3 regions of the Marinobacter sp. CP1 genome follow, and region 2 is predicted to be linked to each of the others. Evidence: predicted binding sites of a transcription regulator. Region 2 holds the regulator's gene; each other region holds the start of a gene.

Region 1 (10,594 bases), 860 kb from region 2:
TACATGTACGCGGTGTCGGAGGCAAACTCGGCAGCGCAGGTATCCACGCGCTTGTACACCGGGCGGATATCCAGATCGTGGCGCAGCTTGCGCAGGCTTACCTCGGAGATGCCCAGCAGTTTCGCCAGGCGGGCATCGGAGAAGCCCTTGCGCTTGAGACGGAACAGGGTGGCCTGGTCAATGTCGGCCTTACCGGCACTCTTCAGCGCCTGCTCTTCCCTGATCAGGTCCTCGATCTGCACCAGGTACCAGGGATCCACGTGGGTATGCTCGTGCAGGTCCTCCACCGTCATGCCAGCCCGGAAAGCGTCGCCGATGTACCAGATGCGGTCGGCACCGGGCACGTTCAGTTCGCGGGTCAGGGTTTCCCGGGAATTCTCGGAATCCAGGTCTTCGAGTTTCTCGTCAAAGCCTTCGGAACCCACTTCCAGGCCGCGCAGGGCTTTCTGCAGGGATTCCTGGAAGGTGCGGCCAATGGCCATGACCTCACCCACGGATTTCATCTGGGTGGTCAGGCGGGCGTCGGCCTGGGGGAATTTCTCGAAGGTGAACCGGGGGATCTTGGTGACCACGTAGTCGATGGACGGCTCGAACGAAGCCGGGGTGACGCCGCCGGTGATTTCGTTGCGCAGCTCGTCCAGGGTGTAGCCCACTGCCAGCTTGGCCGCGACCTTGGCGATCGGGAAGCCGGTGGCCTTGGAGGCCAGCGCCGAAGAGCGGGACACCCGGGGGTTCATCTCGATGACGACCATGCGGCCGGTGTCCGGATTCATGCCGAACTGCACGTTGGAGCCGCCGGTTTCCACACCGATCTCACGCAGGACTGCCAACGAGGCGTTCCGCATGATCTGGTATTCCTTGTCGGTGAGGGTCTGGGCCGGGGCCACGGTGATGGAGTCACCGGTGTGCACACCCATGGCATCGAAGTTCTCGATGGCGCAGACGATGATGCAGTTGTCGTTTTTATCCCGGACAACTTCCATCTCGTACTCTTTCCAGCCGATCAGGGATTCGTCAATCAGCAGTTCGTTGGTCGGGGACAGGTCCAGACCACGAGTACAGATTTCCTCGAACTCGTCGCGGTTGTAGGCGATACCGCCGCCGGAGCCGCCCATGGTGAAAGACGGGCGGATGATGCACGGGAAGCCGATGTCGTCAGCCACTTTCCAGGCTTCTTCCATAGAGTGGGCAATCGTGGCCCGCGGACACTCGAGGCCGATCTTCTTCATGGCCTTGTCGAAGCGGTCCCGGTCTTCGGCTTTATCAATGGTGTCGGCGTTGGCGCCGATCATTTCCACGCCGTGCTTTTCCAGAATGCCGTGGCGCTCGAGGTCCAGGGCGCAGTTCAGCGCGGTCTGGCCGCCCATGGTGGGCAACAGCGCATCCGGCTGCTCTTTCTCGATGATCTTCTCGACGGTCTTCCAGGTGATCGGCTCGATGTAGGTGGCATCGGCCATGACCGGGTCGGTCATGATGGTTGCCGGGTTGGAGTTAACCAGAATAACCCGGTAACCCTCTTCGCGCAGCGCCTTGCAGGCCTGGGCTCCGGAGTAATCAAACTCGCACGCCTGCCCGATCACGATGGGGCCGGCGCCCAGGATCAGGATGCTTTGGATGTCGGTACGTTTTGGCATGTCTTGGTAAACCTGTCAGCAACTTTTGAATTCTGGCAGCGCAACACGCGGCGCCCGTGAGCTTTCCGTAGCGATCGGTCTCAGGCCGATCGCGCCTCCATCAGGCGGATAAACTCGTCAAACAGCGGGGCCACATCATGGGGGCCGGGGCTGGCTTCCGGGTGGCCCTGGAAGCTGTAGGCCGGCTTGTCGGTCCGGCGAATGCCCTGCAGGGTGCCGTCAAACAGGGACTTGTGAGTCGCCTCGACATTGGCCGGCAGAGTTGCCTCATCCACGGCAAACCCGTGGTTCTGGCTGGTGATCATCACGGTGCCGGTGGCGATATCCTGAACCGGATGGTTGGCTCCGTGGTGGCCATGCCCCATCTTCATGGTCTTGGCACCGCTGGCCAGGGCCAGCAACTGGTGCCCCAGACAGATACCAAACACCGGAATCTCGGTTTCCAGCACTTCCTTGATGGCGGTGATGGCGTAATCACAGGGCTCGGGGTCCCCGGGACCATTGGACAGGAACACACCGTCCGGGTTCATCGCCAGAACCTCGGAGGCCGGAGTCTGCGCCGGCACCACGGTGATGTCGCAGCCCCGGGAGGCGAGCATGCGCAGGATGTTCAGCTTGACGCCGTAATCCCAGGCAACCACCTTGAACCGTGATTCCTCACGCTCACCGTAACCCTCGCCCAGGGTCCACTCCGTCTCTTTCCAGGACCAGATCTTGTCGGAGGTAACCTCTTTTGCCAGATCCATACCCTTGAGGCCCGGGAAGGCTTTTGCCAGTTCCAGAGCCCGCTCGGCAGTGGCGTTTTCACCGGCAACGATGGCACCGTTCTGGGAGCCCTTGTCCCGGAGGATGCGGGTCAGACGGCGGGTATCGATGTCGGCGATCCCAACAATGTTGTTGCTTCGCAGGTAATCGTCCAGAGTTCCCTTGCTACGCCAGCTGCTGGCCAGCAGAGGCAGATCGCGGATAATCAGGCCGGCGGCCTGGATGCGGTCTGACTCAATGTCTTCTTCGTTCACACCGGTGTTACCGATATGCGGGTAGGTCAGGGTCACGATCTGGCGGGAGTAGGACGGGTCGGTCAGGATTTCCTGGTAGCCGGTCATGGCGGTGTTGAACACCACTTCGCCGCTGGTTTCTCCGTCAGCGCCGATGGCTGTGCCGTAGAACAGGCTTCCGTCTGCGAGTGCAAGGATTGCTGGTGTGCTCAAGGCTTGTATCCTCATCGAGTGGCGTATCGGTTCGTCACGAACAGGAACGCAAGCGCAAATTCAGGTTGCAAAAAAGCGAGACGGAGTCTTAACTCGGTCCCGCTTTTTCAGAATCTTTGTGCAAAGGTACGCTTGGTGCAGTCAAACCGCCTTATTGTAAAAAATATGGCGCTTTGTGTCCACGAGAAATGGCCTCACTTGAGGTCCAGCACGTCCTGCATATCATAAAGCCCGGCCGGCTTATCCTTCAGCCATAAAGCGGCCCGCATGGCACCCTTGGCAAAGGTCATCCGGCTGCTTGCCTTGTGGGTCACCTCGATACGCTCACCCTCGGTGGCGAACAAGACGGTGTGATCACCGACCACATCACCCGCCCGAATGGTTTCGAAACCGATTTCCTTGCGGGTTCGTTCGCCGGTGAAGCCCTCACGACCATAGACGGCACACTCTTTCAGGTCACGACCGAGGGCATCGGCAACAACTTCACCCATGCGCAGGGCCGTTCCCGAGGGCGCGTCTTTCTTGTGCCGGTGATGGGCTTCGATGATCTCCACGTCGTAGTCGTCACCCAGGGTTGCGGCGGCGGTGCGCAGCAGGTTGAGGACGACGTTAACACCCACACTCATGTTGGGCGCAAACACCACCGGCGTGGACTCGGCGGCCAGGGCCAGTTGCTGCTTTTCGGCGTCGGACATGCCGGTAGTGCCGATCACGAGCATCTTGCCGTTGGCCTTGCAGAACTCGGCGTTTTCCAGGGTCAGGTCCGGGAAGGTGAAGTCGACAAGCACATCGAAATCATCCTTCACATCGGCCAGGCTGCCGGCCATTTTGACGCCGGTTTTGCCGATCCCGGTCATTTCGCCGGCATCGGCGCCGATCAGGCTACTGCCGGGCTCGACCACGGCGGCACCCAGCTCGAGACCCTCAGTGCCGTCAACCGCTTCGATCAGGACTTTTCCCATGCGCCCGGCGGCGCCGATGATTGCTACCCTCATGCTCGCGTTCCTTCTTGTCGCGCCGATCAGAATTTCATTTCGTCGAAGAAGCTTTTCACACCTTCAAACCAGGAGGTCTTCTTCGGGCCGTGCTCTGTGCCGTTACTGGCATCCAGAGTTTTCTGGAACTCTTCCAGCAGCTCTTTCTGGCGCTTGGTCAGATTCACCGGCGTTTCCACGATCACACGGCACAGCAAGTCACCAGCAGGACCACCACGAACCGGGCTGACACCCTTGTTACGCAGACGGAACAGCTTTCCGGTCTGGGTCTCCGGTGGAATCTTCAGTTTCACCCGGCCATCCAGTGTCGGCACCTCGAGCTCTCCACCCAGGGAGGCATCAACGATGCTGATGGGAACTTCGCAATAGAGGTTGCGGCCATCGCGGGTAAAGATGGAATGTTCCCGCACGGCTATCTGCACATACAGATCTCCGGGAGGACCACCATCGACGCCCATCTCGCCTTCACCGGAAAGGCGAATGCGGTCACCGGTGTCAACGCCGGGCGGCACCTTGACCGACAGTGTTTTCTCTTCCTGAACCCTGCCCTGGCCGTGACAGGCCTTACAGGGGTTCTTGATGATCTGGCCGGAGCCCCGACAGGTCGGACAGGCCTGCTGTACGGTAAAGAAGCCCTGCTGCATGCGCACCTGCCCCATACCCTTACAGGTACTGCAGGTTTCCGGGCGGGAGCCTTTCTCGGCGCCGCTGCCGTCGCATACTTCACATTCGCGATGCCCCGGGATCTTGATCTGGACCGTCTTGCCTTTCACGGCCTCTTCCAGATCCAGCTCCAGGGTGTAGCGCAGGTCCGCACCCCGGGTGTTGCGGCCACGACCGCCGCCACCAAAGATGTCGCCGAATACATCGCCGAAGATATCCGAGAAGCTGGCACCGCCGCCTCCGAATCCGCCGCCACCGGCCTGGCCGTCAACGCCGGCGTGGCCGAACTGGTCGTAGGCAGCCCGCTTGGACGGCTCTGCCAGTACTTCGTAGGCTTCGCTGGCCTCCTTGAACTTGTTCTCGGCTTCGGTGTCGTCCGGGTTACGGTCGGGGTGGTACTTCATGGCGAGCTTTCGGTAGGCTCGCTTGATTTCCTTCTCGTCCGCGTCCCGGGAAATCCCGAGAATCTCGTAATAATCGCGCTTGGCCATGCTTTTAAAACCCTGTTTTTAAACGCGGAAAACGCGGGGATCTCCCCGCGTTTTCCAACTACCTGATGTACGTCAGATTTATCGCTTGTCGTCGTCTTTGACTTCTTCGAACTCAGCGTCGACAGCATCGTCAGACTTCTGGCCCTGGGCTTCTTCCTGCCCACCGGCCTGCTGGGTCTGATCCGCCTGATCTGCATACATCTTCTGGGCCAGCTCGGAAGAGACCTCGGTCAGCTTCTGAGTCTTGGCTTCGATGTCTTCCTTGTCGGAACCTTCCAGAGCGGTTTCAAGCTCCTTGATGGACGCTTCGATGGATTCTTTCTCGCTGTCGCTGACCTTGTCACCGGCTTCGTTCAATGTCTTGCGAACGGCGTGAACCATCGCGTCGCCCTGGTTGCGAACCTGGACAAGCTCTTCGAACTTGCGATCTTCCTCGGCGTTGGCCTCGGCGTCCTGAACCATCTTCTCGATTTCGTCATCGTTCAGACCGGAAGAGGCCTTGATCACGATCGACTGTTCTTTACCGGTCGCCTTGTCTTTGGCGGACACGTTCAGGATACCGTTGGCGTCGATATCGAAGGTAACTTCAATCTGCGGCACACCACGCGCTGCCGGCGGAATATCAGCCAGATCGAAACGGCCCAGCGATTTGTTCTGGGCAGCCTGCTTACGCTCACCCTGAACCACGTGGATGGTTACCGCGGTCTGGTTGTCGTCCGCTGTGGAGAACGTCTGCGACTTCTTGGTCGGAATCGTGGTGTTCTTGTCGATCAGCGGAGTTGCCACACCGCCCATGGTTTCAATACCCAGGGTCAGCGGGGTTACGTCCAGCAGCAGAACGTCCTTCACATCACCGGAGAGAACGGCCGCCTGGATGGCAGCACCCATCGCCACAGCTTCGTCCGGGTTAACGTCCTTGCGAGCTTCTTTGCCGAAGAACTCTTTCACTTTTTCCTGCACCAGCGGCATGCGGGTCTGACCGCCGACCAGGATAACCTCGTCGACTTCGCCTGCCTTCATGCCTGCGTCCTGCAGCGCCACTTTACACGGCTCGAGGCTGCGCTGAACCAGGTCTTCTACCAGAGATTCCAGCTTGGCACGGGTCAGCTTCACGTTCATGTGCTTGGGACCAGACGCGTCTGCGGTGATGTACGGCAGGTTAACGTCGGTCTGCTGGCTGCTGGAAAGCTCGATCTTGGCTTTCTCGCCCGCTTCCTTCAGACGCTGCATCGCCAGGGAATCGCCGCGCAGGTCGATACCGCTGTCTTTCTTGAACTGGTCTGCCAGGTACTCGATGATCTTCAGGTCGAAGTCTTCACCACCCAGGAAGGTGTCACCGTTGGTGGCCAGAACCTCGAACTGGTGCTCACCGTCAACATCGGCAATTTCGATGATGGACAGGTCAAAGGTACCACCGCCCAGGTCATATACCGCCACGGTACGATCGCCGCTCTTCTTGTCCAGGCCATAAGCCAGGGCTGCTGCGGTCGGCTCGTTGATAATCCGCTTCACTTCCAGACCGGCGATCTTGCCTGCATCTTTGGTAGCCTGACGCTGGCTGTCGTTGAAGTAGGCCGGAACAGTGATGACGGCTTCGGTCACTTTTTCGCCCAGGTAGTCTTCTGCAGTCTTCTTCATCTTCTTGAGAACTTCTGCAGACACCTGCGGCGGCGCCATTTTCTCGCCCTTCACTTCAACCCAGGCATCACCGTTGTCTGCCTTGGCAATCTTGTAGGGCACCATCTTGATGTCTTTCTGGACCACATCGTCTTCAAAACGACGACCGATCAGACGCTTGATGGCGTACAGAGTGTTGTTCGGGTTGGTAACCGCCTGGCGCTTGGCTGACTGGCCAACCAGGGTCTCACCATCGTCGGTGTAGGCGATGATGGACGGGGTGGTGCGATCACCCTCGGCGTTCTCGATTACCTTCACCTTGTCGCCATCCATGATGGCTACACAAGAGTTGGTCGTTCCCAGGTCGATACCGATAATCTTGCTCATTGAGTCACTCCAATTCTTCTGAATGCTTTCCAGGAGGCCATTTGCCTCCGCTTTCGCTATTTACTGGCTATATTGGCGCTTTAATCGGCTTTTCAAGCCTGCTCATCAATTTTTGGTGCATCTTCCGCTTTCGCGACCACCACCATGGCCGGCCGCACAACACGACCATTCAGCAGATACCCTTTCTGCACCACGGCTACCACGCTGTTCGGCTCGGCATCCGGCGCAGGCACCATGGACATGGCCTCGTGATGCTGGGGATCGAAGGGTGCGCCCACCGGGTTGATCTGCTCAACGTTGAATTTCTTCAGGCTGGACATGAAAAGACTCAGGGTCATTTCCACGCCTTCGCGAATTGAGGCAACCAGTTCGCCGGACTCATCGTGACCCTCGGTGCTCTCGACCGCCTTCTCAAGGCTGTCAGCTACCGGCAACAGCTCCTTGACGAACTTTTCCAGGGCAAACTTGTGCGCCTTCTCAACGTCGATCTCGGCCCGACGGCGCACGTTCTGCATTTCCGCCTGGGAGCGCAGCATCTGCTCCTGGAATTCCTGAACCTGAGCCTGGAGCGCTTCCACTTCGGAGGTTTCGTTGTCGCCGGCTTCGCCTTCAGCGGCCTGGGCCTCCTCTTTCGCAGCCTCGAGGGCTTCGTTCAGTTCCTCATGCTCGTTGCGGTTCTCGTCAGTGCTCATGGCTACTCCTGCTTCATCTAAAGCGGCCCGCTGTCAGTGGCCGGTTGAACATGGGCTCCGGCCGCCTCGAGCCGGAAAATGTCGTTGCGAACGGATATGGGGCCCGCTCTCCAGGTTTCAACCACCAAAGCCTGCAATCCTGAAGAAAATACCTGCCTCAGGTTTGCAAACCACAAAAACCCTGTATATATTCACAGTCACTGTATACATCCACAGTGTTTTGCCGGTTTCAGGAACAACGCGGAGGTTATCTGCATGCTGACTCAACTTACGGTTTCCAATTACGCCATCGCTGAACGGGTGGAACTCCAGTTCAGCAAGGGCATGACCGCATTGACCGGCGAGACCGGCGCCGGAAAATCCATCGTTCTGGACGCCCTCGGCCTGGCCATGGGTGGCAGAGCCGATGCCGGCGCCGTCCGGCATGGCGCCAAACGCGCCGACATCACAGCGACCTTCGACGTATCCGGCATTCCCGAGGCAACCGAATGGTTGGCAGAACACGAGCTGGATGACGACAACGATTGCATCCTGCGCCGGGTCATCAGCAAGGATGGCCGCTCCCGCGCCTACATCAATGGCCAACCCTGCCCCCTGAACCACCTCAAGGAACTGGGCGGTGTGCTAATGGATATTCACAGCCAGCATCAGCACCAGTCTCTTTTGCGCAAGGAAACCCACCGCAAGCTGGTGGACGAGTTCGCCGGCGTTGAGACCCTGGCCGCTGAAACACGGGAAGCCTGGAAATCCTGGAACCAGATCCGCCAGCGGCTGACCGAACGCCAGCAGAATGCCGATGAAGCAGAGGCCAAACTCCAGCTTTTGCGGTATCAGGTGGAAGAACTGGATCGTCTGGCCCTGGAAGCGGGCGAGCAGGAAAACCTGGAACAGGAACAGGCGCAGCTCAGCCAGGCTGATACGGTTCTGCACAACAGCCATCAGGCCGCCCTGCTTTGCACCGAAGATGAAACCAGCGCAGTGGATCTGGTGCGCCAGGCGTTACAGCAGCTGGAGCAGCTTCCGGTGGATGTTCCCGCACTGGCAGACACGATCCAGATGCTGAACGAAGCCCAGATCCAGATCAGTGAGGCCGGCGACAACCTTCGCCATTTCGTCGAGGACTACGAGGCCGATCCGGCTCGACTGGCGGAAGTGGAAGAACGGCTGAGCGCCATCTACCAGATGGCCCGCAAACACCGGATCACACCGGAAGAATTACCGGAACTGCATCAGCGCCTGAGTGCGGAGCTGGCCGAGCTGGACGGTGGCGAAGGCAGCCTGGAGCAGCTGGCCGCAGAGCTGGACAGCCAGCGCGGACACTTCGATGAACTGGCCGCGGAGCTGTCAGAGGCCCGTGCCAGGGCCGCCGCCGAACTGGATCAGCGGGTCGCAGCGGAGCTCGCCCAGTTAAGCATGCCCAACATGCAGTTCATTACACACCTGAACCGCAGCAACGGTGGGGAGCCGGCACCCCACGGACTGGAAGAGATTGAATTCCTGGTCAGCGCCAACCCGGGGCAACCTGCGCGGCCACTGGCCAAAGTAGCCTCCGGCGGCGAACTGTCGCGGATCAGCCTTGCCATCCAGGTGGTGGTTGCCCAGACATCAACCACACCCACACTGGTCTTCGATGAAGTGGATGTCGGCATTGGCGGCGGCACGGCCGAGGTGGTTGGCCGACTGTTACGGACTCTTGGCGGCAACGGACAGGTGCTCTGCGTCACCCACCTGCCGCAAGTGGCGGCCCAGTGTCATCAGCACCTGTTTGTCAGCAAGTTCACCGAGCAGGATGCCACCTTCTCGAAAATCGAGACGCTGGACGATCAGGGCAGAATCAGTGAAGTGGCGAGAATGCTGGGAGGCGTGGACATGACCGAACATACGATCGCTCATGCCAGGGAAATGTTTTCAAAGGGGCAGGCAACCCATCACTGAGCCGCGAGCAACGATCCACTACCCCTCTCGATCCTGAGAGCTGTTGGGGCGGGCCATAAACCCGCCCCTTTTTTCGTTCCTTCAGCCAACGACCCGAGCCAGGCTCAGGACTTGATCGGCTTTACGTACAGAATCAGGCTGTGGTCGACGATTTCGTAACCGTGCTCTTCGGCAATCTTCTTTTGTCGCTCTTCAATGACCTCGTCGACAAACTCGACTACCTCACCCGTCTGGGTGCACACCATATGGTCGTGGTGGTCGTCGCCGGCCATCTCGAACACGGCATGGCCGCCCTCAAAATTATGGCGCAGTACCAGCCCTGCTGCTTCAAACTGCGTCAGCACCCGGTAGACTGTTGCCAGCCCCACGTCATCGCCTTGCTCCAGAAGCTTCTTGTATACATCTTCGGCACTGAGGTGATGCTCCTCCGCGGTCTCCAGAATGTTGAAGATTTTGACCCGCGGCAGAGTCACTTTCAGACCGACTTTTCGTAATTCGGCGTTTTCGGATGACATGTTACTATTCACTCTTTGGTGTGCCTCACGGCTTCCGGTATGATGAAGCCGCCATTGAACGGTTAACCCGTGTCACACCTGCCTCTGGCAGGCGATTTCAAGATAGAGGATTTCCCCCGGCGATGCAAAAGCTCACAGCTCTCATTCTCACTTTCGTTCTATCCGGTTGCGTTTTCCCGGGCGTCTACAAAATCAACGTCCAGCAGGGAAACATCGTTACCGATGAGGAGCTGACGCAGCTGACCGAGGGCATGCCACGCAGCCAGGTGCACGCCGTGATGGGAACACCGCTCATGCTCAACCCGGTTGACCCCTCCCGCGAATACTACGTGTATACCTTCCAGAGAGAAGGCGGGGACATCCAGGAACAGCGCATTATCGTGTACTACGAGAACGACCAGTACGCCTATTACGAGGCACAACTGCTGGAAGAAACGCCGGCCTACTGAGCCTG
Region 2 (10,594 bases):
CATTCAACCTGGAGCCTTATGCGCAGCTTGAGGTGGAGCCGGATCTGACCATCGTTTTCAGTGAGGGGGCCCTGGAGGTAACCGGACAGGTCGGAGTGCCAAGAGGCGATATCGAGATACAGGGTTTGCCGGACCAGGCCGTGTCGGTCTCGGAGGATGAGGTCATTGTCGGCGTGGAACGGGAAGAGCCCGTTGTCCGATCGCTGAATATGGATGTGACCGTGGTTGTTGGAGAAGATCAGGTGACTTTTGCCGCCTTCGGCGTGACCGGTGATCTGGAGGGATCTCTTCGCATTGGCAATGACATGGATACCCGTGGCACGCTCCAACTGGTCAATGGCCAGTATGAAGCCTATGGTCAGGAGCTCAAGCTCAGGCGGGCAAGACTGTTGTTCGTGGGCAACCTTACCCAACCCTACCTGGACATCGAGGCCGTCCGCACCGTGGATACCGTCGTGGCCGGTATTCGTCTGACCGGCCCTGTGCAGTCGCCCCAGACGGAAGTATTCTCCAACCCCGACATGCCTCAGACGGAGGCGCTTTCCTATGTCATTCTTGGCCGGGCGCCCCAGAGCCGGGGTGATGAGGGCCAGATGAGCCGGGCGGCGCTGTCCCTGGGACTGACCCAGGCCAACAAGGTGACGGGGCAAATTGGCGAAGAGTTCGGTATTCGCCAGCTCACCCTGGAAGCGGAGGGTTCCGGCGATCAGACCTCGGTGGTGGCGAGCGGGTATCTGACGGATGAGCTGAGTGTCCGCTACGGTGTCGGCATCTTCGAGCCGATCACCACGGTCGCCCTGCGCTACGATCTGGGCCGTTACTTCTATCTGGAGGCTGCCAGCGGGCTGGCGGCCTCCCTGGATATCTTCTACACCCGGGATTTCTGAGTTCAGTCCAGCTCGAAGGTGGCGCTCACTGAGGCCCGGATTTCCCGCTCACCCACGCTCGAGACCGTATCCGACATGGATTTGGCCTCCGCCATCATCATTGGTACCGGGCGGTGCCCGCCATTGATGTTGATGGTGACTACATCACCACAGCTCTGGTCGAGCTGACTGGCCACGAATCGGCAGCGGGCCTGGGCGTCTGCGATGGCTCTGGCCAGAGCTTCCTGTTCCATACCGGTCTCATCCGAGTGGAAGAACTGGTGAGGGCCCAGGTGGTAATCCAGGCCCACAGCCTGGGCCTGCTGGAGCAGGGGGTTGAGCAGAGTAAGATCACTGATGCTGAAGCTGACGGTCTGGGAGGCGACGGCCTGCTTGCGGGGCTGCTCCTCTCTTTCAGATGCGGGCAGAGTTCGGGTGTAAAGGTTTACCGACGCGTCTGAGTAATCATTGAGCTGATCCTGATACTCGGTAATACCCTCGCGCCACTGCGCCATCAGGGCCGCTACCCGTTCGGTGGCCTTCTGGGGAAGCTCGTGCTCGGCACTGGCTGTGAACTGGAGTCTGGCGCTGTCGGGCTCGTATCGGACACTGCCCTCGCCAGTGAGCGTAACTTCACCTGCCATTGTCAGAGCAGGTACTGTGAGCGCGAGAGGGAGAATAAAACCGGACTTCAGGTTTAAACGGAGCTTTCGGTTCCGTCCGTTCATGGTAGTGCCTCCTTTGGAAACCGTTAATGGATCAGGCGTCGTCGGAATCCGGTTCCAGGCGCGCCAGTTTGTATCGGCGGGCAGCATCCACGAACTGGCCAAAGATGCGTCGGTGTCCGCCATGGTAGAGCAGGTATTCCGGGTGCCATTGGATGCCCGTTAGCCATTGGCGTCCGGTGCTTTCAATAGCCTGTACAAACAGATCATTGTCCACGGCGGTCACGCGCAGGTTGCGGCCCAGGCGCTTGATGGCCTGGCTGTGAATCCGGTTGGCGCCGATCACCGGGGAGCGCATGGCTTGCTCAAGCCGGCTGTGCGTTACCAGTCGCACGGTTTGCAGGGGCAAGAGCAGTGGGCGATGCCGGGTATTGACCCTCAGCGGTGTCACGTTCTGGCACAGGGACCCGCCGTGGAAAACGTTGATGAACTGGGCGCCGCGGCAAATCCCGAGCACGGGAATGCCAATGGCTTCAGCCTGCTCAAGCAGTGACTGATCGGTTTTATCCCGCTTGCGGTCATAGTTGGCGGTAACCTGTGGCTCCTGCCCATAACGTTCAGGATGGACGTGGGTGCCGCCTGACAGCACCAGGCCATCAAGCATCGGTACGGCAACCCGTGAACCGGGGCGAATATAGTGGGTCCGGGCACCGTGGAGGCGCAGACCCAGGCTGATCAGGCGATGGGCAAGGCTTTTTCGAGCGGGACCACTGATGCCGATCGTCAGGCCCGGAACCTCAAGTTCCTGTTCTTTGGACTCTTCAGACATACCCGTTTTTGGCCAGCCAGTCGTCAGTGGTTTCCCGCCAGCTGTGGGTCAGGTTGTGAAGATTCAGTTTGCGCCGCTCCCGGAACAGTTGCCGCATGTCGGCCAGGTCGTCGGGATTGTTGGCCAGTTGCTCCAGGACGACCCAGTCGTTCCAAACGGTTGAGAAATGCCAGCCGGGATTGTCGATGTCGCAATCCGGCAACCGGTAATGCAGGGTTGGCCTGCTTTTTATCCTGGGATCCTGAACATGGCGTTCCAGCCGTTCCTTGTCCAGGTGGGCAAACAGTGGAAGCAGGTCAAGCGCGCGATTGCGGGTAGGATTGAACTCCAGGTAATCCTCCATGAGCTCCCCGAGGTTTGGTTGATAGTTATCCTCCATCAGGAGCTCGGTGTAGCGGCCGTGCCAGGGTTCGATGTACGTAGTGAATTTGCGGCTGACGTCCAGTTGATGCCGGTGCTTGAGCCATTCATACAGGGCCGCGAACGCTTGGAAATAACGAACCAGGGTCTCCGGGCTGAGGTCGGGCAACTCAGGATTAAGCTGCAGGCCAAACGCAAAATAGATGGCGTCCCGGCTGCCCAGTGCCCCGGCGTTCCTGAGCTTGTCGACGAGCGTTTCAATCACCTCGACGCTGGAAAACTTCAGGGGTGGGCTTATGATCTCAAGGGGTACCACGCGTTCGGCCGCGGCGTCGATCACATCCATCGCCTGTCCACCGAGTTCACGAATGGACTCGGGGAGGCGCTCATCCGCCAGATCAAGATCCTTGATCGGATCGGAATCAAGCTCAACCGTGAAGTCGCCAAGAGCTGTCTGCAAGGTTGTCACATAGCGTGACTTGAGCTCAGGTGTGCCCTCCAGCATCTTCGCCGCCAATGTAACCAGCTCATCGTAGCCCAGACCAGACAGTTCGATCTCGACGCCAACCCGGCGTTCCTTCCCTTCGTTCGTCTCTAGGATTTCAGGCATCCTGCAGGCACTGACTTGAGTCATGGTGCTCCCTGGTTCGTGAGGAATATTGCCCTAACCATATCACACCGCTGTTGATCCTCATTATTAAGCGGATGCAAGAAAATCAGGGAGCCGACTTTACACTGGATAAAACACTGTATATAGTCAGTTTACTGTATAAAAAAACAGGGCCACCGGAGCCACTCTTACGAGAGGCTGATGTTTGCAGCGGCCCGATCCCGATATAGCGGAGTAGCTTGATGAAGCTGACAGCAAGGCAGTCCCAGGTACTGGATATTATTCGCCGATACGTCGACGAGACCGGCTATCCGCCAACCCGTGCTGAAATCGCAGCAGAACTGGGCTTCCGTTCGGCCAACGCCGCGGAAGAACATCTCCGGGCATTGGCAAGGAAAGGTGCCATCGAGATGGTGCCGGGAGCGAGCCGCGGCATCCGTCTGCCTGAGGCGGAAGAGGATCTGGGCCTCCCGGTCATTGGTCAGGTCGCTGCCGGTAGTCCGATCCTTGCTCAGGAGCACATCGAGGACCACTGCACACTGCAGCCAGAATTCTTTTCGCCGTCTGCAGATTATCTTCTGCGGGTCCGGGGCATGAGCATGAAAGACATCGGTATTCTCGATGGCGACCTGCTGGCAGTTCACAGTACCCAGGATGTTCACAACGGCCAGGTGGTTGTTGCCCGGGTTGGCGATGAGGTCACGGTAAAGCGTTTCCGCAAGGAAGGCTCGAAAGTCTACCTGATTGCCGAAAACGAAGAATTCGCACCGATCGAAGTGGACCTGACCGAACAGGAGCTGTTCATCGAGGGTCTGGGTGTTGGTGTTATCCGCCGCTCTGACCTGCACTGAGCGGTTCGGATAGCCTCAGATAGTTTGAATAACGGGTGAATTATGGAACAAATGAGCTTTAATCAGAATCTGGCCTACAACCCCAATGCTCTGTCCTGTTCAGTGTCGGCAACCGCCGCCCGCGAGCGACGTTCCGTCATTCGCGCCCGACGCGCTCCGGAAACCACCGAACCCAAAGTCTGTGGCAATGTGACGGAGATCATTCTGCCGGAAGGCCAGGTAGAAAATTTCCAGCTGCTGTTGCCAATGCTGACCCAGCTGAATCAAGAGAAGCGCTGGCTGGCCTGGATCGACCCGCCCCAGGCGCTGGTTAGCAAGTGGCAAAAAATGCACGGGATTGTCGCCGGCGAATTGCTGGTGCTGCGTTCAACACCGGACTATCCTGCCCAGGACCTGGCAGAGCGAGCCCTCAGTGCCGGCACCTGTCACGCGGTGGTCATGTGGACCCGTAAACTGGGGCGAGTTGCCTTCGAATCCCTGCAAAGAGCCTCGGCCGAGGGCAATAGCCACGGCGTCGTTCTCAGGCAGCGTTAACCGATCAATGCAAAGTGTAGGAGGGCTGGGCGTCTGAGGCGTCCAGTTCGTCATCTTCCCAGTCGATATCGTGGGCAACATTGCCTACAGCCTCAATGCCAGCTGCAATCATGGCTTTGGCAACCGACATATCCCGATCTTCCATCATTTCCCGGGCTTCTTCCGAAAAAGAGATTTTTACCAGTGGCGCACTGTCATCATCAATGCGGCGCAGAGCGTAATCGCCATTGGTCAATTGCACGATTTCAAAAAACGATGGTGACATTCAATAAACCTTCAAGTTAATACGATTTGAATAACCGGAGCTGGGAGTGGCTTACCACTCGCTGTGCTGCTCTTCCAGATCGTCGGCAAAATGTTTGACGGCGGTCAGCGTTTTCATCAAAGCAGCCGACGATCGATCCGGGCCGGAATCGGCCGATACCGCAATGATGTTTTCCTCGCTCACGGTTTTTTTGGTCGCCGGGGGTCTGCTTTGGGCGCGCTCGAGTTGCTCCAGATGGTTCCACCAACTCCCGGATCGCTGTTCCAGCTCCTTCAGGCGCCCAACTTCACTCGGTTCCGGTCCAATAAGAGCGACCAGCTCATCAAGGTTTGAAGGTTCCTCTGATTTTCTCTGGTATAGCCTCGCAACCATGACCAGCAAGAGTTTTCGAGACCGCAGAAGCAGCTCGATCGCCCCCTGGATAGCGGCTTCCCGGCGCAGCGCCTGTTCCGCCTCATTGGGACGTTGTTCCTGAGCCTCGTCTGTGGGCCGGTCGAGTGGCTGAAGCAGCGTGCGGGCGAGAAAGAGCTTTTGAGAAACCAGTGAGTGCCATTGCGAGGCCATGGAATACCTTCAATCCCCCAGCGCGGGTGTAACCCCGAAAAATTAATTCGTTACTATATCATTTTCGCTATCAAATTTCTTCCATTCTCTGTGCGGTGAGGTTTCACAATAAAACACAAACATTCACTTGAAACGACCGTTTGAATTTGGCAAAAAGGCGCCCGGCTGTGCGAGTTCTGCTCGTGGCGGCTACCCAACAGCATGAATTTCTGGAGGTGTAAGGGATGCGAAGCCAACTCGTTGCAGGTGTCGCACTGGTTTTTCTCGGGTTTTCCGGACAGGCCCTGTCCAAGGTCACGGCCGCCGAGGCCGAGCGGCTGGGTAGTGAACTGACCCCAGTCGGAGCCGAAAAGGCGGGCAACCGCTCAGGCAGCATACCCGAATGGACCGGAGGTTTGGCCACGCCGCCGGACGGCTGGCGTGAGGGGCAGGTGGAAATTAACCCGTTTCCCGAAGACGAGGCTCTTTTCGTTGTTACCTCCAACAACCTGGAGCTGTACAGGGACAAGCTTTCAGACGGTCACATTGCCATGCTGGAGAAGTATGGGCCCGACTTCTTCATGCCGGTTTACCAGACCCGACGGACTGCTGCGTTTCCCGAGCACGTCTACGACAAATTTCGTGAGAACGCGCTGACAGCGCAGTTGCTGGACAACGGTAACGGCGTTCGCGACACCATCATGACCAGTCCCTTCCCGATTCCAAAAAATGGTCTGGAGGTTATCTGGAACCATATCCTGCGCTATCGGGGCGAAGAAATTTCGCTGCGTAGTGCCTCTGCAACGCCCCAGAGGGATGGCTCCTACAACCCGGTGGTCAATGATTACGACTACTTCTTCGCATACAGCCAGAGGGGCGCGGAGCTAGCGGAAATCGATAACAAGATTTTTTACCTGAAGACGGACACTGTCTCACCGTCGTCACTGGCCGGCACCATCACGCTGGTGCATGAAACGCTTGACCAGGTGCGGTCGCCGCGTCTTGCGTGGCGGTACGATTCCGGTTCCCGTCGTCTTCGCCGGTCCCCCAACCTGGCCTACGAAACCGACCTGCCGAATTCATCCTCGCTGCGGTCCGTCGACCAGAAAGACATGTACAACGGTGCGCCTAACCAATACGACTGGGAGCTGAAAGGCAAGCGCGAGCTGTTCGTGCCTTACAATGCCTACAAGCTTCACGGGCCGGAAATCGAAGCCGACGACGTGATTCGTCCGGGCCATATCAATCAGCAGCTTACCCGCTACGAACTGCATCGGGTTTGGGTCGTCGAAGCGAAACGCCGTACCGGTATCAGCCACATATATGACCGCCGCGTGTTTTACTTGGATGAAGACAGCTGGCAGATCCTCGCGTCCGAGGAATACGATGCAGAGGGGAATCTGTGGCGTGTGTCGGAAGCTCACAACATCAGCTATTACAGTGAGCCGGTATTCTGGACTACCATGGAAATGACGTACGACCTGAAGGCGGAGCGTTATTACATTGATGGGCTGGATAATGGATTCCCGGCGTACGATTTCGCCCCGGGGTTCCGCGGCAACGAATTTACTGCCTCCGCCGCCCGTCGTGCCGCTCGCCGCTGATTTCCAAGGAGACTGACATGGCAGACCCGCAAGCTCACCTGGACCACCTGGATAGACTGATGGGGGATCTCGGTCGCGCCCTGGCCGAAAAGGACTGGGACGCGATGGCGGGGCTGAACGAGCAGGTGAAGCCGGCAGTCGAGCCGCTGATGGCTGCCCTGGAAGCGGGAGAGGTTGATGCGGAGCCGGTGAGGCTCCGCTTGCAGGAACTACAGCAGTTTATTGACGCCGCCGATGAATCGGCCCGAATGGCCCGCAAGGAGGCGGAAGATGGGCTGAAGGGTGTAAACAGGAACCGGAGTGCGGCGAAGGCCTACCAGAACGTTTCTTCGAATCGACCAAAATAGCGTCATAAAATTGACTCTGGGGTTCTTACAGTCTTAAATACCGCACAAATCCCCCAAGAGATTCGGTTGAATGTCTAAAAATAACAAAGTGCTGGTGCTGAGCGAGGATGATTCAAGATTGCGGGACATAGTCACCATTCTTGAGTTCATTGGCGAGGAGCAGGTCCTTGCCGGCGATGAAGCCAGGGCACTTTTGAGCAGTGGTGATGAGGAAAGCCTTTCAGATATCGCAGTCGCGGTGGTGAATGGCGAGGAGGCAGGAGCCACCGAGGCGATCACCGCTGTGTGTGATGCCGTTCAGGGCGTACCGTTTCTGGTTGTTGGTCACCCTGAACTCAAGGGACTGTCCGATGAGATCAGCGGTCGCATCATTGCTCGCATGGAATGGCCGCTCAATTACACCAAGTTCGTTGATTCGCTCTACCGGGCCCAGATCTATCGGGATCAGTTCACCCGCTCCCGGGAGCGTGGCCAGCAGCGCGGTTTGCAGCTCTTCCGGAGCCTTGTGGGAACCAGCCGAAAAGTCCAGCAGGTACGCCAGCTGATGGAGCAGGTGGCGGATAAGGACGTCAGCGTTCTCATTACCGGTGAGTCCGGTACCGGCAAGGAGGTGGTCGCCCGCAACCTGCATTACCATTCTTCCCGTCGTGATAAACCATTTGTTCCGGTGAACTGTGGTGCCATTCCGGCGGAGCTGCTGGAAAGCGAGCTGTTCGGCCATGAAAAAGGGGCCTTTACCGGAGCCATCACGGCCCGGGTAGGGCGCTTCGAGATGGCCGAGGGGGGCACTCTGTTTCTCGATGAGATCGGGGACATGCCGCTCAACATGCAGGTCAAGATTCTCCGGGTTCTGCAGGAGCGCACTTTCGAGCGGGTGGGAAGCAATCGCACCCAGTCTGCAGATGTGCGGGTAATCGCCGCCACCCATAAGCACCTGGAAGATATGATTGAATCCGGGGATTTCAGGGAAGACCTCTATTATCGCCTGAATGTGTTCCCCATCGAGATGCCGGCCCTGCGTGACCGGGTGGAAGACATTCCTCTCCTGATTAACGAACTCATTTCCCGGATGGAAAAAGAGAAGCGTGGATCGCTGCGGATGAACTCCGCGGCCATCATGAGTCTGTGCAGGCACGACTGGCCCGGTAACGTGCGTGAACTGGCGAATCTTGTCGAACGCCTGTCGATCATGCATCCCTATGGTGTAATCGGCGTGCAGGAGCTGCCCAAGAAGTTCCGCTACGTTGACGACTATGATGAGAATCGCCCGGTGGAGGACACGGGTATGCCTTCCGGTATTCCTGGCCTGGTGGGCCTGGATGCCCCGGCATTGCTGCCGGTGAACGGTATCGACCTGAAGGATTACCTCTCCAACCTCGAGAAACAGCTGATCCAGCAGGCGCTCGACGAGGCCGGCGGCGTTGTGGCCAGGGCTGCCGAGAAGCTGCGGATCCGACGCACTACTCTGGTAGAGAAGGTTCGAAAGTACGGGCTGCGGGAAGAGGAATCTGAGGAGTCCTGAGCAGGATCGCCCGGAATTTAGAGCTCCCTGAACGGCGTCAAAGGTTCGTAACCTGAGGCGCCGTTTCCGTTTCTGACCGACGTAAAATTGTCATTCTACTCTTTCAAGAATCTCCTTGCCTTTGAAATATATAGAAAAAATCAAGTTGGCACGTTGCTGGCTTACAAACCTGCAAACGAAGTATCCGAACTATGAGGTCCGAACCGACGGGCCGATCGGGGAGTCAGGTTATGAGTCAGGCACAATTTGTTCTTCAGTCCGGCGCGGGCGGCACAAAGACCAACGCTGCGGCGGACGTCAATGACAAGGTTACCGCCCTGTTTCCGGAACAGGACGATGAGGCGGTGGATACCGCCCTGGAATTGTTCAACCGGATGTCGCGGCAGATCACTGACTCCTACCGAACCCTCGAATCCCGGGTCAACCAGCTTTCCGGCGAGCTGAACCAGGAATCGCTCCAGCGTCAGCAGGAGCTTGAAGAAAAAGAGCAGCTGGCAGATCGTCTGTCCACCTTGCTGAACGCACTGCCTGCCGGCGTTGTCGTTCTGGATAGCCAGGGCGTGGTAACGCAGACCAACCCGGCAGCCATTGCGCTTCTGGGGGAGCCCCTCGACGGTGCCCGCTGGGTTGATGTCATCCATCGCTGTTTTGCGCCCCGGCGGGACGATGGTCACGAAGTGTCTCTGAAGGATGGTCGCAGGGTCAGCATCGAGATCCGGACCATGGAAAACCAGCCCGGCCAGTTAATTCTGCTGACAGACCTCACCGAAACTCGGCACCTTCAGGCGCAGCTGGCTCACGCCCAGCGTCTGTCTGCCATGGGGAAGATGGTTGCGTCTCTCGCCCACCAGATCCGTACCCCGCTGTCCGCGGCCATTCTTTACGGTGGCCATCTGAGCCAGGAGGACCTGGACGAAGAAATGCGCCAGCGCTGCGCTTCCCGCCTGATGTCGCGCCTGACCCACCTGGAACAGCAGGTGCGGGATATGCTCATTTTCGCCCGGGGCGAAACCCGGCTGGCCGAGGAGTTATCTGCCGACAAACTGGTCTCGGCACTGGCATCGGCAGTCGAGGGGCTGAAGCCGGCTCCGGGCGCGACAGTGAATCTCGAGAACAAGATCTCCAGCGACTGCCGGCTGATGTGTAATCGGGATGCCCTTGTTGGTGCCTGTACCAATCTGGTGAATAACAGCCTGGAGGCCGGCGCTCGCCATGTGGCGGTTCGGGTAACCGAGGAAACCGGGGAACTGGTCATCCGGGTTGTGGACAACGGCCCTGGTTTTGAACCCTCAGACGCTGCCCGGCTGACCGAAGCTTTTTATACAACCAAGTCCCATGGCACGGGTCTCGGCCTTGCAGTCGTACAGGCCGTTATCAAGGCGCATCAGGGACGGTTTTCCATTGAATCGCCGGAGCAGGGCGGTGCTGTAGCCACCCTGCGTTTGCCGCAATTACGTAACAGACACTGATCGGAGGCAACCATGGCCAAGGCCCAGATTCTGATTGTTGAGGACGACCATGACCTGCGTGAAGCGCTGGTAACCACCCTCGAACTGGCAAAATTCCGGGTTCGGGAAGCATGCAGTGCCAGCGAAGCC
Region 3 (10,594 bases), 1.3 Mb from region 2:
CCACCTTCATCAGCCCCAGGCTCTCAAGGTCGTCCTTGTCCCACTGGATTACGGTGCGGTCGGCCATGGCAGCGTTCTCCACTGGCACCAGTTCGGCCAGTGGCCCGGCGCTGATCACGAAACCGCCCACGTGCTGGGACAGATGTCGGGGGAAGCTCAGCAGGGTATTCACTAGGGTGAAGAACTGGTCCGCCACCTGTGGGTTGCGGGTGATTTTCTTGTCGAGAATCTGCTGGCGCCAGTTGGTGGCCTTGTCCCGCCAGTCGATGCCTTCCAGCAGCTGTTCCACCAGGGCCGGATCAAACCCCAGGGCCTTGCCGACATCCCGAATGGCGCTTTTGGGCCGGTAACGGATCACCGTGGCAGCCAGGGCGGCGCGCTCACGGGTATAACGCCGGTAGATATACTGGATAACCTCTTCACGACGTTCGTGCTCGAAATCCACATCGATATCGGGCGGTTCGTTTCGGTCTTTGGAAATAAACCGCTCGAACAGCAGTTCCACCCGGGCCGGGTTCACCTCGGTGATGCCCAGGCAATAACAAACCGCAGAGTTTGCTGCCGACCCCCGCCCCTGGCAGAGAATCCCCCGGCTGCGGGCAAAGTCGACAATATCGTGGATGGTGAGGAAGTAATGCTCGTAGTTCATCTCCGAGATCAGGCCCAGCTCCTTGCGGATCAGGCTCTGAACCTGCAGTGGTGTGCCATCCGGGTAACGCCGGCGCTCGCCTTCGCGGGTCAGCCGTTTCAGGTAGCCGGCCGGAGTCTCGTCCTCCGGCACCAGGTCTGGCGGGTATTCATAGCGCAGGCTGCCGGGCTCGAAGGTGCACTGGTTGGCAATGGTCAGGGTTTCATGCAGCCAGGCTTCCGGAAACAGCCGTTGCAGAACGGGCAGGGGGCGCAGGTATCGCTCGCCATTCTGGAACAGGCAGTGGCCGGCATTCTCCAGATTGGTGTGATTGCGCAGGGCTGTCAGTACATCCTGCAGCGGCTGGCGCTCCCGGCTGTGCATGTGCACCTCGCCCACGGCAGCCACGGGAATGCGCAGCTGATCGGCCAGCCAGTGTATCCGTGCCAGCCGCTGCTCCTCGCCGGATTCCAGGGTGCGGGCCGCGGCAATCCAGATCCGGGGGTCAAACAGTCGGGCCAGCCACTCGCCGCAGGCCAGCGCCTGATCGGAATCCGCTTCGGTAGGCGATGGGGGCAGCCACAGACACAGGCAGTCATCCAGGGTGTGGGTTTCAATGTCCCGGTAATACAGCTGGTAATGGCCTTTCTCAGCCCGCCGGCGGCCGGTAGTGATCAACTGGCAAAGCTGGCCATAGCCTTTGCGCGTGCGGGCCAGAAGGATAAAGCGAGGAGAAGCGGCGCCGGTGGGGGCATCCGACAACTCAAACCAGCTGCCGGTAATGAGTTTTACAGGACTTTCTGCCAGCGCCGCCCAGGCCCGGGGAATGCCGGCAACGGAGCAGGCATCGGTGATGGCCAGGGCGGTGTAGCCCAGCTCATGCGCTCGCTCAGCCAGTTCGTGGGGATGAGAGGCCCCGGTGAGGAAGGTGAAATTGCTGAAGCAAAACAGCTCTGCATACTGCTGCCCGGACATCAGCCAAACCACCCATGCACAAACCAGCCTTCCCGGGCATCCCGGAAGACCCAGGCCAACTGGCCGCTGCTCAACTGGGCAATGTAATAATCCCGGTGCACGCGCTGGCCATCCCACCAGCCACCGCTGATGCGCTCAGGCCCGGAAAACCAGGTAACGGGCGCCTCGGTCAGCGGTTGCGGGCCTTTCAATAACCAGAGCGGCCGCCTGGGCAGTTCTGCTGCCGGTACTGGCGGCGTTCCGGTTTTACGCAGAACTTCCGAGGCCGACCAGGCCCGTTCGGGACGATGATCCGCCTGGGGCGAGAGCTGCCTGAGAGCCTGATCGCCCAGGCGCGCCTGCAGCCGGCTGATCAGGGTATGCCAGGCTTCATTCAGATCCTGGGTTTCACCCAGCAGATCCTGCCCGGAGGGTGCTTCCCGTGACAGGAAACGCTTCACCAGCAAAACCATGGAGATAACCGGGGCGCTCAGGGAATGTTGCTCCAACCGCAGACGAACCAGGTTCAAGAAATGATCGGCCCGGTGCTCCGGCCCGGATGTGCGAATCTGCAGCCGGGTTGGTTCCGCATGCCGGTGCTTCAGAACCAGCCGCAGGCTGTCGGTATCCTGCTGGCGCCAGCACAGATCCTCTTCCAGTTCGACAAGCATGCGCTGGAGCGGAAACAGCAGCCCCTGGGTGTGTTCTATTTCCTGCACAAAATCCGCCTGTTGCCGGAACGAGTGGGGCGGTTGCCAGGGTGTGCGGGGATCCGGCCGGGTGCCCTGGATTTTCTGGATGTAAGCCAGCAGTTCCGGAGACAGGCGCCGCGCCAGTTCCCCGGGCGGTAAATCAAACACCTCCCCCAGCGTGTTCAGCCCCAGGCGCTGCAGCCGGGTACAGGCTTTTTCGTTGAATTCCGCTGCCAGCAGGGGCATCTGGCTCAGGCTTCGAAGAATGTGGCCCTTGTCTGCCGTGCATTCCCCCTTGCCGGCGCGGGCAATCAGCCGGGCCGCCAGAGGGGTATAGCCAATACCGATCCAGGCGTTCAGCTGGCGCTCATTCAGCCCCTGTTCCACGGTTTGCCAAACGGCCGGCAGCCCGCCATAGAGCTTCTGCAGGCTGCCAATCTCGGCCAGCAGGCCATCGGGTGGCACCAGCACAATATGGGCGGCATAGCGGTACAGCCAGCGGGCCTGATCTTCCAGAATCCTGGCTTCCTGGGTTTCATCGGCCCGCACCATACCCAGATCCGGTGCCAGGCTGATGGCGGTTTTCAGGCGCATGCCGCTACGAATACCCTGGCCCCTGGCTTCGGGGCAGGCTTGGATCACCTTCTGGCCAGAGCCTTCAACCACCACCAGGGCGCCCTCATCTTCACGGGTGCGGCGAATATGGTCCAGCACCAGGTGCGGGAAATGCAGATACAGCCAGAGCATGGAGCGTTATTACCCGGTTGAACCCGACCAGGGGCCCCGGACAACCCGGGTGGTTTCACGAAATGAGAGATCGGCCCGCTGGGCCATGGCCAGTGAACAGCGCTGCCCGGGCCAACTACCCCGGCGTTTGAGTACATTCACCTTGAGAGCCTGCTGCTCGCCGGGTTCCAGCTCCAGGCGCAGGGCCGCCGGAGAATTCTGCACGGCGTAATGGCGTTCCCGAAACAACACGCACACATTGCTCCCGGCTTCAGCCGCCAGTTGCAGGCGCCGAACCTCCCGGGAGGCCAGTTTGCCCGGCCAGGCCATCACCAGGCCTGTTACCGGTGAACGCAGGCAGTTCTCAAGGGTCCACAGAAAGTCGTCCTCATCCTCAGTATGGATCAGCACCACCTGGTCCAGATTCACGCCTTCCCTGGCCAGGGCAGGGGCATAGGGCGTGTGCGGCGGGTTCAGCCAGAACACGCTTTTGCCCTCTTCGCATACCCGTTGCATAAGCGGCAGCAGCAAATGCAACTCACCAATACCCGGTGCATCCAGCAGGCATTCGCTCAGGGCGCCTCGGGGCCAGCCCAGGCCACCAAGCTGGTTATCCAGAATCTGATAGCCGGTTGGTTCTGCAGGCTGTGTGGTCTGGGTGTGGCGGTGCCCCTGCCAGACACGGGCATCCTGCATCAGCGTGTTCAGAAGCTCGCTCATGATGAAAACTCTCGGAATACTGTTTAAATATACAGTATTCTGAAAGCGGCCGGATTTCAAGGGAGGGGTTGATAAAGCGAAGGGCACGACCCACGCTTGTAGTACAGCCATCAACCATGGAGGTTGAAATGAGTGACCTGAAAGCACACAGCTGTGAAGCCTGCAGCCCGAACGCACCCAAGGCGACCGAGGAAGAAAAGCAGCAGCTGCACAAAGATGTTCCAGACTGGGAAATCCTGGACATTGATGGGGAAGAACAGCTTCACAAGGTCTACAAGCTTAAAAACTTCGTGAAGGCCCTGGAATTCACAACCAAGATTGGCGAACTCGCCGAAGAGGAAGACCACCATCCAGTGATTGTACTGGAGTACGGCAAAGTCGCCGTGAGCTGGTGGAGCCACGAAATCGGCGGCCTGCACAAAAACGACTTTATCCTTGCAGCGAGAACCGACGCTGCGTTCAACGACATGCAATAAGCTCAACAGCGGCGGAGCCGGGTTTCCGTCGCTGTCTCATCGACAGTTTCCATTCCTGATCCGTCCCACCATCAGGCTCTCTATTGCTTTCGATACTTCGGTAAAAAGCTGGCTGAATTAGCAGTCGCAATATGAACTCTGGCATGCCGAACAACATCGCAAAGAGCTCAACGTGAAGAAGCTTGTTGCAGCCTTAAGTAGCACATAACCAGAGCATGCACCGAATGCCAAAACCTCCGCTTTGCTGGGGTTTTGTCACCGGTGATGGCGGGCGTTAGGGCTTAATGCGTTTCCGCCAATAGCCAGGTTTTCGGGAGTGGTGAGCAACGGCAATGACTACAGCTCCTTCTGGAAGCTCAATGGCGACTATATCGTATGGGAAACGCTCCAGAATCAAGCGCCTCGCACCGGTATCGCCGGCTTCTTCCGGGAGAAGCGATAAGGGAATGAGGTCTTCTTCAATAACGTCGATGGCAGCATCAACAGCAGCAAAAAAACTCGGCTCCGAGTCCAGGCTGCTCATATTCATACCATGCTGCCGCCTCTATTGCTTCCTGCGAGGCCTCTTCAAGTATCCTTACTGTTCGCACTGTTACTGGCCTAACTTTGCTCGCATCTTTGATCGAAATTCTTCACGGCTGAGCAACGTGGCTTTTCCGCTTTTGACCTTGGACACACGGCGAACAATTTCATCGCTCCAAGCCTGTTCGACTGAGTCGTCACGAGGGCCGTCCAGGCTCATGATTAGCTCCCGAGCCAGCGCTGCACGCTCCGACTCGGAGAGAGTCGAAATCTGGGAGCGTAGGTGGTCTAATGTTTCGGTAGTCATGAGGCCTCCGCAAGTGACGATACAAGTATGCTATCCCGATTCAAAGACGCTAACAAGGCGGTCAACGGGACGCTGGACTTCCTGCGCTTCGTTGTCGCCCATTACCGCTGGCGGTAGGCACCACGATGATTTCAATGAGACAATGTATTGGACGGACAAAGAACCTCAATCGGTGCTTAAGAAAGGGGCACTGGAGATGGTTTTGTCCAGAGCATAAGAAGCAGCCTTTGGTATGGCTGTTTGGTTTAGTTTTCACTGTTATTGCTGGATCCGCCTCAATCTATTCGGTAGTGGCTCCATCGGGGGTAAACTCCGCCCCAAGTACTTCTGTCAAAAATCCAGGCTCGGTGGGCAGCGCAATTCCGCCTCTGAGTTTGAGCTCAGTGATACATAAAGAGCATCTCATTGCCTTTAAAGTTGCCACAGATGTAGCCCTAATTTCTATTTTTGATCCGAAAGCACTAGAACACCGATTCCGCGACGAGGAAACTTGGTGGGTAGAGGACGATGCGCTACTTACAGAAATAAATAGGGGCAACGGAATTTTCTTGTCCACCGGTTATGATGGCTACTTCGAGGTTCTCGTCCACGGAAAAAATCCGAGGCTAACTACTGAGAAAGAGCTGAGTTTGACGCTGGTCTGCGACGGTGGCCTGATCTATGTCGGGGGTTACCCTATTGATGGGCTGAAAAAGCTAGATGAGCCTTTCGGTGGAGACTACTTTTCGTGTGAAAAAGGCGCTTACAATGTCGGAGTCCGGGTTAGGAGAAATGTTGTGGATCTCTCCTTTTCGCCTATCGAAATGTTCACGAGAAACTCGATCCATTCAGTTCCTCACTTTGATGAGTTATAGCTATGCCTAAAAAGGCTGAGCACCCGAAAAGCTCGTGTCAGCGGCGTAACCCTTCCAACTTCCACCTCGCAAAAGTCCGTCAAGGAGAACATACCCGCGCATATCCTGAAGTCGATTCGTGAGGTATTGGGAAATGAGTAATGAGACTCTGAGTGCTGAGGAACTTGGCAACAAACTGCTTCAATCTGTTAAAGAAATGAAAGTGGGCAACGTTGCACGCGTCAGTCTTGTAGAGCCAAATGAGGTCGCAGAGGCGCGTGGCAAGACTGGCCTTACACAGCGAGAGTTTGCCGAGGTACTCCATATTTCTCCACGTACGTTGCAGGAATGGGAGCAGGGGCGACGTAAACCTTCCGGGCCGGCAAAGGCGCTCATCGAGATTGCTTTTCGCCATCCGGAGGTTATTCGGGAAGACCTCGAGCTCAGGGGTTAACGAGGTGGTCAACGGGATGCCAACTGCGTTGCGCTCCGTTGCCGCCCATTACCAAAGGCGTTATCTCTTCAGATGGTAACTCGCGAATGAGCATTACGATCAGGACTGAGCAGGAACAGGACGTTTCGTCGATTCGTCATGTCACCCAGGCGGCATTCGCTACTGCTAAACACGCTTCGGGGACCGAAGCTCACATTGTTGAAGCTCTTCGCGCTGCAGGTGTGCTGACTATTTCACTTGTTGCGGAGTGCAATGGTGAGGTCGTAGGGCACGTCGCCGCGTCACCTGTCCAAGTTTCTGACGGAGCCGGGGGCTGGTTCGGGTTTGGTCCGGTTTCGGTGTTGCCGGAGTACCAACGTCAAGGTGTTGGTACGCGTCTAATACGCAGTGCTCTTGATGCGTTGAGAAGAGCAGGGGCACAGGGGTGTGTCCTGGTTGGCGACCCGGCCTATTATGAAAGATTCGGGTTCAACACGGTTCCCGATCTGACCCTTCCCGACGTGCCACCTGAATACTTTCAGGCGTTAAAGTTCGGCACCAGGTTTCCGGTGGGTTCAGTCACATTCCACGAGGCATTCGCGGCCGGGAGCTAACAAATTAAAAACCGGGACAGACTTATTTTGTGCGCACTGGTTTTTGTCTTGGGCTGGCTTTGTCGAAAATGGTCTTCAGCAATCTGTTAGGGCTTCTTTTTTTTGCGTTATCAGCCCATTTCGAAAAATATCGATCAAACAAGAGCGATCAAACAGCTATGACGAGAAAGACATTAGGTTTAACCCGGAAACCGAATATAGACGCTAAACCAGTGGCTAAGGAAGCCGAAGCTATGGTTGAGGTTGAAGGTGAGGCTGATCCACAAAAACGTTTTCTAAACGGTGTGGCTATCAATCCAACGCCGGGGATTCGCCTGGAGTCAGGTTCAGAAAAGCTAACGGTGCGCGCGATGGATTTGATCACGCCGATTGGAATGGGGCAGCGGGGTTTGATAGTTGCACCGCCGGGGTCTGGGAAGTCGACGATTTTAAAGGATATTTGCCAGGCGGTGGGAAAGGCGTATCCCGAGATTAAACTTTACGCGTTATTGATCGATGAGCGACCCGAAGAGGTGACTGATTTCAAGCGTAGCGTCCCGGCTGAGGTACACGCTTCTTCTTCGGATGAAAGCTATGCTCATCACGTTCGCGTTGCCGATGAACTGCTTGATATCGCCCGCCAACAAGCGGGCGAAGGTCACAATGTCATGATTGTGATTGACTCTCTCACGAGGCTTTCGCGTGTGCATAATGCGGAGCGAAAGAGCAGCGGTCGTACTATGTCTGGCGGGGTGGATGCCCGAGCGATGGAGATCCCGCGGAGGTTGTTTGGCGCTGCACGAAACATTGAGAATGGCGGCTCGCTGACCATTCTGGCAACCGTTCTGGTGGATACCGGCAGCCGTATGGACCAGGTGATCTTTGAGGAGTTCAAGGGCACGGGGAATATGGAGCTGGTTTTATCAAGAGACGTTGCGAATCAGCGAATCTTTCCCGCGCTAGATATTTCGAAAAGCAGTACACGCCGTGAAGAGCTGCTGTTGGATCCAAAAGATTTAGACAAAATAAGAGCACTGCGCCGGGCGCTTGGCGGTCTCAAGCCGCTAGCAGCCTGTCGGACTTAACCAAGCAGTATCGACATGAGATAATCGGGGCAACACGGGCCACAACCGGAATTCACTGATGGGACATTTCGTAATAGCTGACCGGGACACCGACTTCCTGCTTCCACCGTCTGTTCAAGACTGGTTGCCTGAAGACCATCTGGCCCGTTTTGTCGTCGAGGTCGTTGATCAGCTCGATCTGTCTGAGCTAACGCGGCAGTATGCCGGGCGCGGCTCACGGGCCCATCATCCTGCCGTATTGCTCAGCTTGTTGATTTATGGATACGCGACCGGCGTTTTCTCCAGCCGCAAGATTGAGCGCGCTACCCACGACTCGATTGCGTTCCGTTACCTGGCGGCCAACACGCATCCGGATCACGACACGATCGCCACCTTCCGCCGTCGCTTTCTTCCTCAGGTTGAGGCTCTGTTCGTGCAGGTCCTGCTGCTGGCGCGGGAAATGAATCTGGTGAAGCTGGGGCGGATCGCCCTGGATGGTACCAAGGTAAAAGCGAACGCCAGTAAGCACAAAGCGCTGTCCTATGCCCACGCAAATAAGATTGAGGCGCAGCTCAAGGCGGAAGTGAACGCACTCGCCGCTCAGGCGGAGGCCGCAGATCAGGCACCAGTACTTGAGGGTATGGATATCCCCGCCGAAATCGCCCGGCGTGAAGCCCGATTGGAAGCGCTGGCAGACGCCAAGCGGGCCATAGAGGCGCGAGCACAAGAACGCTTTGATCAGGAGCAGGCCGACTACCAGCAAAAACAGGCCAAACGGCAGGCCCAGAGGGACGCCGGAAAAAAGCCCCGGGGCCGGGCACCTAAACCACCGCAGCCCGGCCCTCGGGATACCGATCAAGTGAACCTGAGCGATGACGAATCGCGCATCATGCCCGTCTCCGGCGGGGGCTTTGAGCAGTGTTATAACGCTCAGGCCGGAGTGGATACCGAGACGATGCTGGTTGTCAGTACCCACATGACCCAGGCGACAAACGACAAACAGCAGATTACTCCAGCCCTGACCCAGATAGGTGCGTTGCCGCAGGCCCTGGGCACCGTCACTGATCTGCTGGCCGACACGGGCTACTTCAGTAAAACCAATGTTCAGGCGTGCCGGGAAAATAACATCCAGCCGTCACTGGCGGTGGCCCGCGATCAACACCATCTGTCCGTATTTGATCGATTCGCAGCCGATGAACCAGCGCCTGTCACGAACGACCCGGTGGTGCAGATGAAACACCGGCTCACTACCCAATCTGGGCGAGCGCTGTACGCCTTGCGAAAACAAACAGTGGAGCCCGTGTTCGGAATTATCAAGCAGGTGATGGGCCTGAGGCAGTTCTCGATGAGGGGGCTGAAGAAGGTTGCAGGCGAATGGACGTTAGCCACGCTGGCATGGAACGTAAAGCGTATGAGCGTGTTGAAAATGGCGGTGTGAGGGCCTTTTGCCGCCATTTTAAGGCCTTTCATGGTGTACTTTAGGTGCCATTGAGGCCAATCTGTGCACCCCGATGGCCACTTGCGGTGAAAGTCGGGAGCCAAGCGAACAAGATCACTTTAAACGCTGTCTGTCAGGTGCAAGTCCGACAGGCTGCTAGAGGGCACAAAAAGGCTGGTTGAGCTGCTTGAGAAGTACCCCACAAATGCCGAGCTTCTTGGCGGCCTTCTGGAGTTTGAGCGGGAATAAGGGGGGAAAGGCTGCCGGGGCATGTATCACAAGGCGGTCAGCCGGAAGCCATGCCCAGAGTCGCTAGAGGCCTACACATTCAAGGGCGGCAATCTGTGGCCTGTTGCTCTTCGGCTCCTAGAAAATAGGCTCGCCCGTTGCCTTGACTGCATAGAACAGGCAATCACTCTTCGCAATAGCCGGGTTGGTGGTAATCATAAAGGCCCGGATGGCCTGGGCGGCGTAGATCTGCCCATCCTTGACCCGAAGAACCTGCTCCATGTTTTCCTTTCGGTTGTGGCTGATCGCTGTAAGTATGGCAAGACCATTTTTTCCAACCCATCCAAGCGGCTCATCCGGCGAAACAATGCCGAAATTGCGGTGTTCGATGTTTGGCGGCAGCGTAAGATCAGCCCGACCAGTCGGCTCAAGCCGGTATTCTATGGTCGCTTCGGGCGCCAGCTCTACCCGGATCGGATTTCGCAGTACCGTTACGTCCCACTCCGCTTTTTCCAGTGACAGCACATCTGGCCTCGAGCAATACCGAACGAGTCCCTCATAAGCCAGTTCATGAGCATGGTCGTCCTGGGACCCACCGCACTCGATGGTTACCGTGGGTACCTCCTGCTCAGAATATTCCATCAGCGCCCCCAGACGCAGATCCGTCATAATGAGGCGATCCGTGAAGAGCGACGTCAGTGCCTGATGGGCTGCGTCATTGGTGACGGTTACAGCGAAGGCGGGGCCTGTGCCTGACGTGTTGTGCACGTCCAGCAGGCATTCGGGGTTCGCGTTACGAAGCTCTGCCAGCATGGCCTCGGCAATCGCCCCTTCCTCTCCCTCGAAAGGTTCTTTGAAGCACCGGTTGAGGTCACGCCCTTCGGGACGCTGGCGTATCGTGAGGGTGGGCGGGATTTTCGCGGGGTAAACGCCTCCGAGGAGAAACAGCATGTTGACTTCGGGGGTGTGCTGCTCAAGCA

Evidence for each region. Region 2 encodes LexA, which represses DNA repair genes until DNA is damaged. Its sites were predicted from a motif close to CTGTNTNNNNANACAG; they were not measured.
Region 1: recN (DNA repair protein RecN) is a predicted target of LexA. The motif match lies at 7,872-7,887, and genes of this name have one in related genera.
Region 3: imuA (translesion DNA synthesis-associated protein ImuA) is a predicted target of LexA. The motif match lies at 3,740-3,755, and genes of this name have one in related genera.

The regions. Positions count from the first base shown of each region.
Region 1 is NZ_CP011929.1:1,239,760-1,250,353, forward strand. It holds gene carB (carbamoyl-phosphate synthase large subunit) at 1-1,634, opposite strand, end outside; gene carA (glutamine-hydrolyzing carbamoyl-phosphate synthase small subunit) at 1,715-2,845, opposite strand; gene dapB (4-hydroxy-tetrahydrodipicolinate reductase) at 3,040-3,840, opposite strand; gene dnaJ (molecular chaperone DnaJ) at 3,867-4,994, opposite strand; gene dnaK (molecular chaperone DnaK) at 5,073-6,998, opposite strand; gene grpE (nucleotide exchange factor GrpE) at 7,091-7,690, opposite strand; gene recN (DNA repair protein RecN) at 7,946-9,625, shown strand; gene fur (ferric iron uptake transcriptional regulator) at 9,730-10,140, opposite strand; gene ACP86_RS05935 (outer membrane protein assembly factor BamE) at 10,263-10,589, shown strand; gene ACP86_RS05940 (RnfH family protein) at 10,583-10,594, opposite strand, start outside.
Region 2 is NZ_CP011929.1:381,553-392,146, reverse strand. It holds gene ACP86_RS01835 (translocation/assembly module TamB domain-containing protein) at 1-887, shown strand, start outside; gene ACP86_RS01830 (SIMPL domain-containing protein) at 890-1,594, opposite strand; gene ACP86_RS01825 (gamma-glutamyl-gamma-aminobutyrate hydrolase family protein) at 1,626-2,360, opposite strand; gene ACP86_RS01820 (amidoligase family protein) at 2,353-3,354, opposite strand; gene lexA (transcriptional repressor LexA) at 3,570-4,181, shown strand; gene ACP86_RS01810 (cell division inhibitor SulA) at 4,224-4,715, shown strand; gene ACP86_RS01805 (hypothetical protein) at 4,720-4,980, opposite strand; gene ACP86_RS01800 (DUF6586 family protein) at 5,032-5,544, opposite strand; gene ACP86_RS01795 (DUF1329 domain-containing protein) at 5,769-7,127, shown strand; gene ACP86_RS01790 (hypothetical protein) at 7,145-7,474, shown strand; gene ACP86_RS01785 (sigma-54 dependent transcriptional regulator) at 7,545-8,996, shown strand; gene ACP86_RS01780 (sensor histidine kinase) at 9,227-10,465, shown strand; gene ACP86_RS01775 (sigma-54-dependent transcriptional regulator) at 10,478-10,594, shown strand, end outside.
Region 3 is NZ_CP011929.1:3,846,139-3,856,732, forward strand. It holds gene ACP86_RS17685 (error-prone DNA polymerase) at 1-1,603, opposite strand, end outside; gene ACP86_RS17690 (Y-family DNA polymerase) at 1,603-3,021, opposite strand; gene imuA (translesion DNA synthesis-associated protein ImuA) at 3,031-3,720, opposite strand; gene ACP86_RS17700 (4a-hydroxytetrahydrobiopterin dehydratase) at 3,849-4,196, shown strand; gene ACP86_RS17705 (hypothetical protein) at 4,471-4,725, opposite strand; gene ACP86_RS17710 (addiction module protein) at 4,789-5,025, opposite strand; gene ACP86_RS17715 (DUF6386 family protein) at 5,409-5,879, shown strand; gene ACP86_RS17720 (helix-turn-helix domain-containing protein) at 6,013-6,312, shown strand; gene ACP86_RS17725 (GNAT family N-acetyltransferase) at 6,399-6,905, shown strand; gene rho (transcription termination factor Rho) at 6,935-7,969, shown strand; gene ACP86_RS17735 (IS1182 family transposase) at 8,028-9,386, shown strand; gene ACP86_RS17740 (hypothetical protein) at 9,753-10,594, opposite strand, start outside.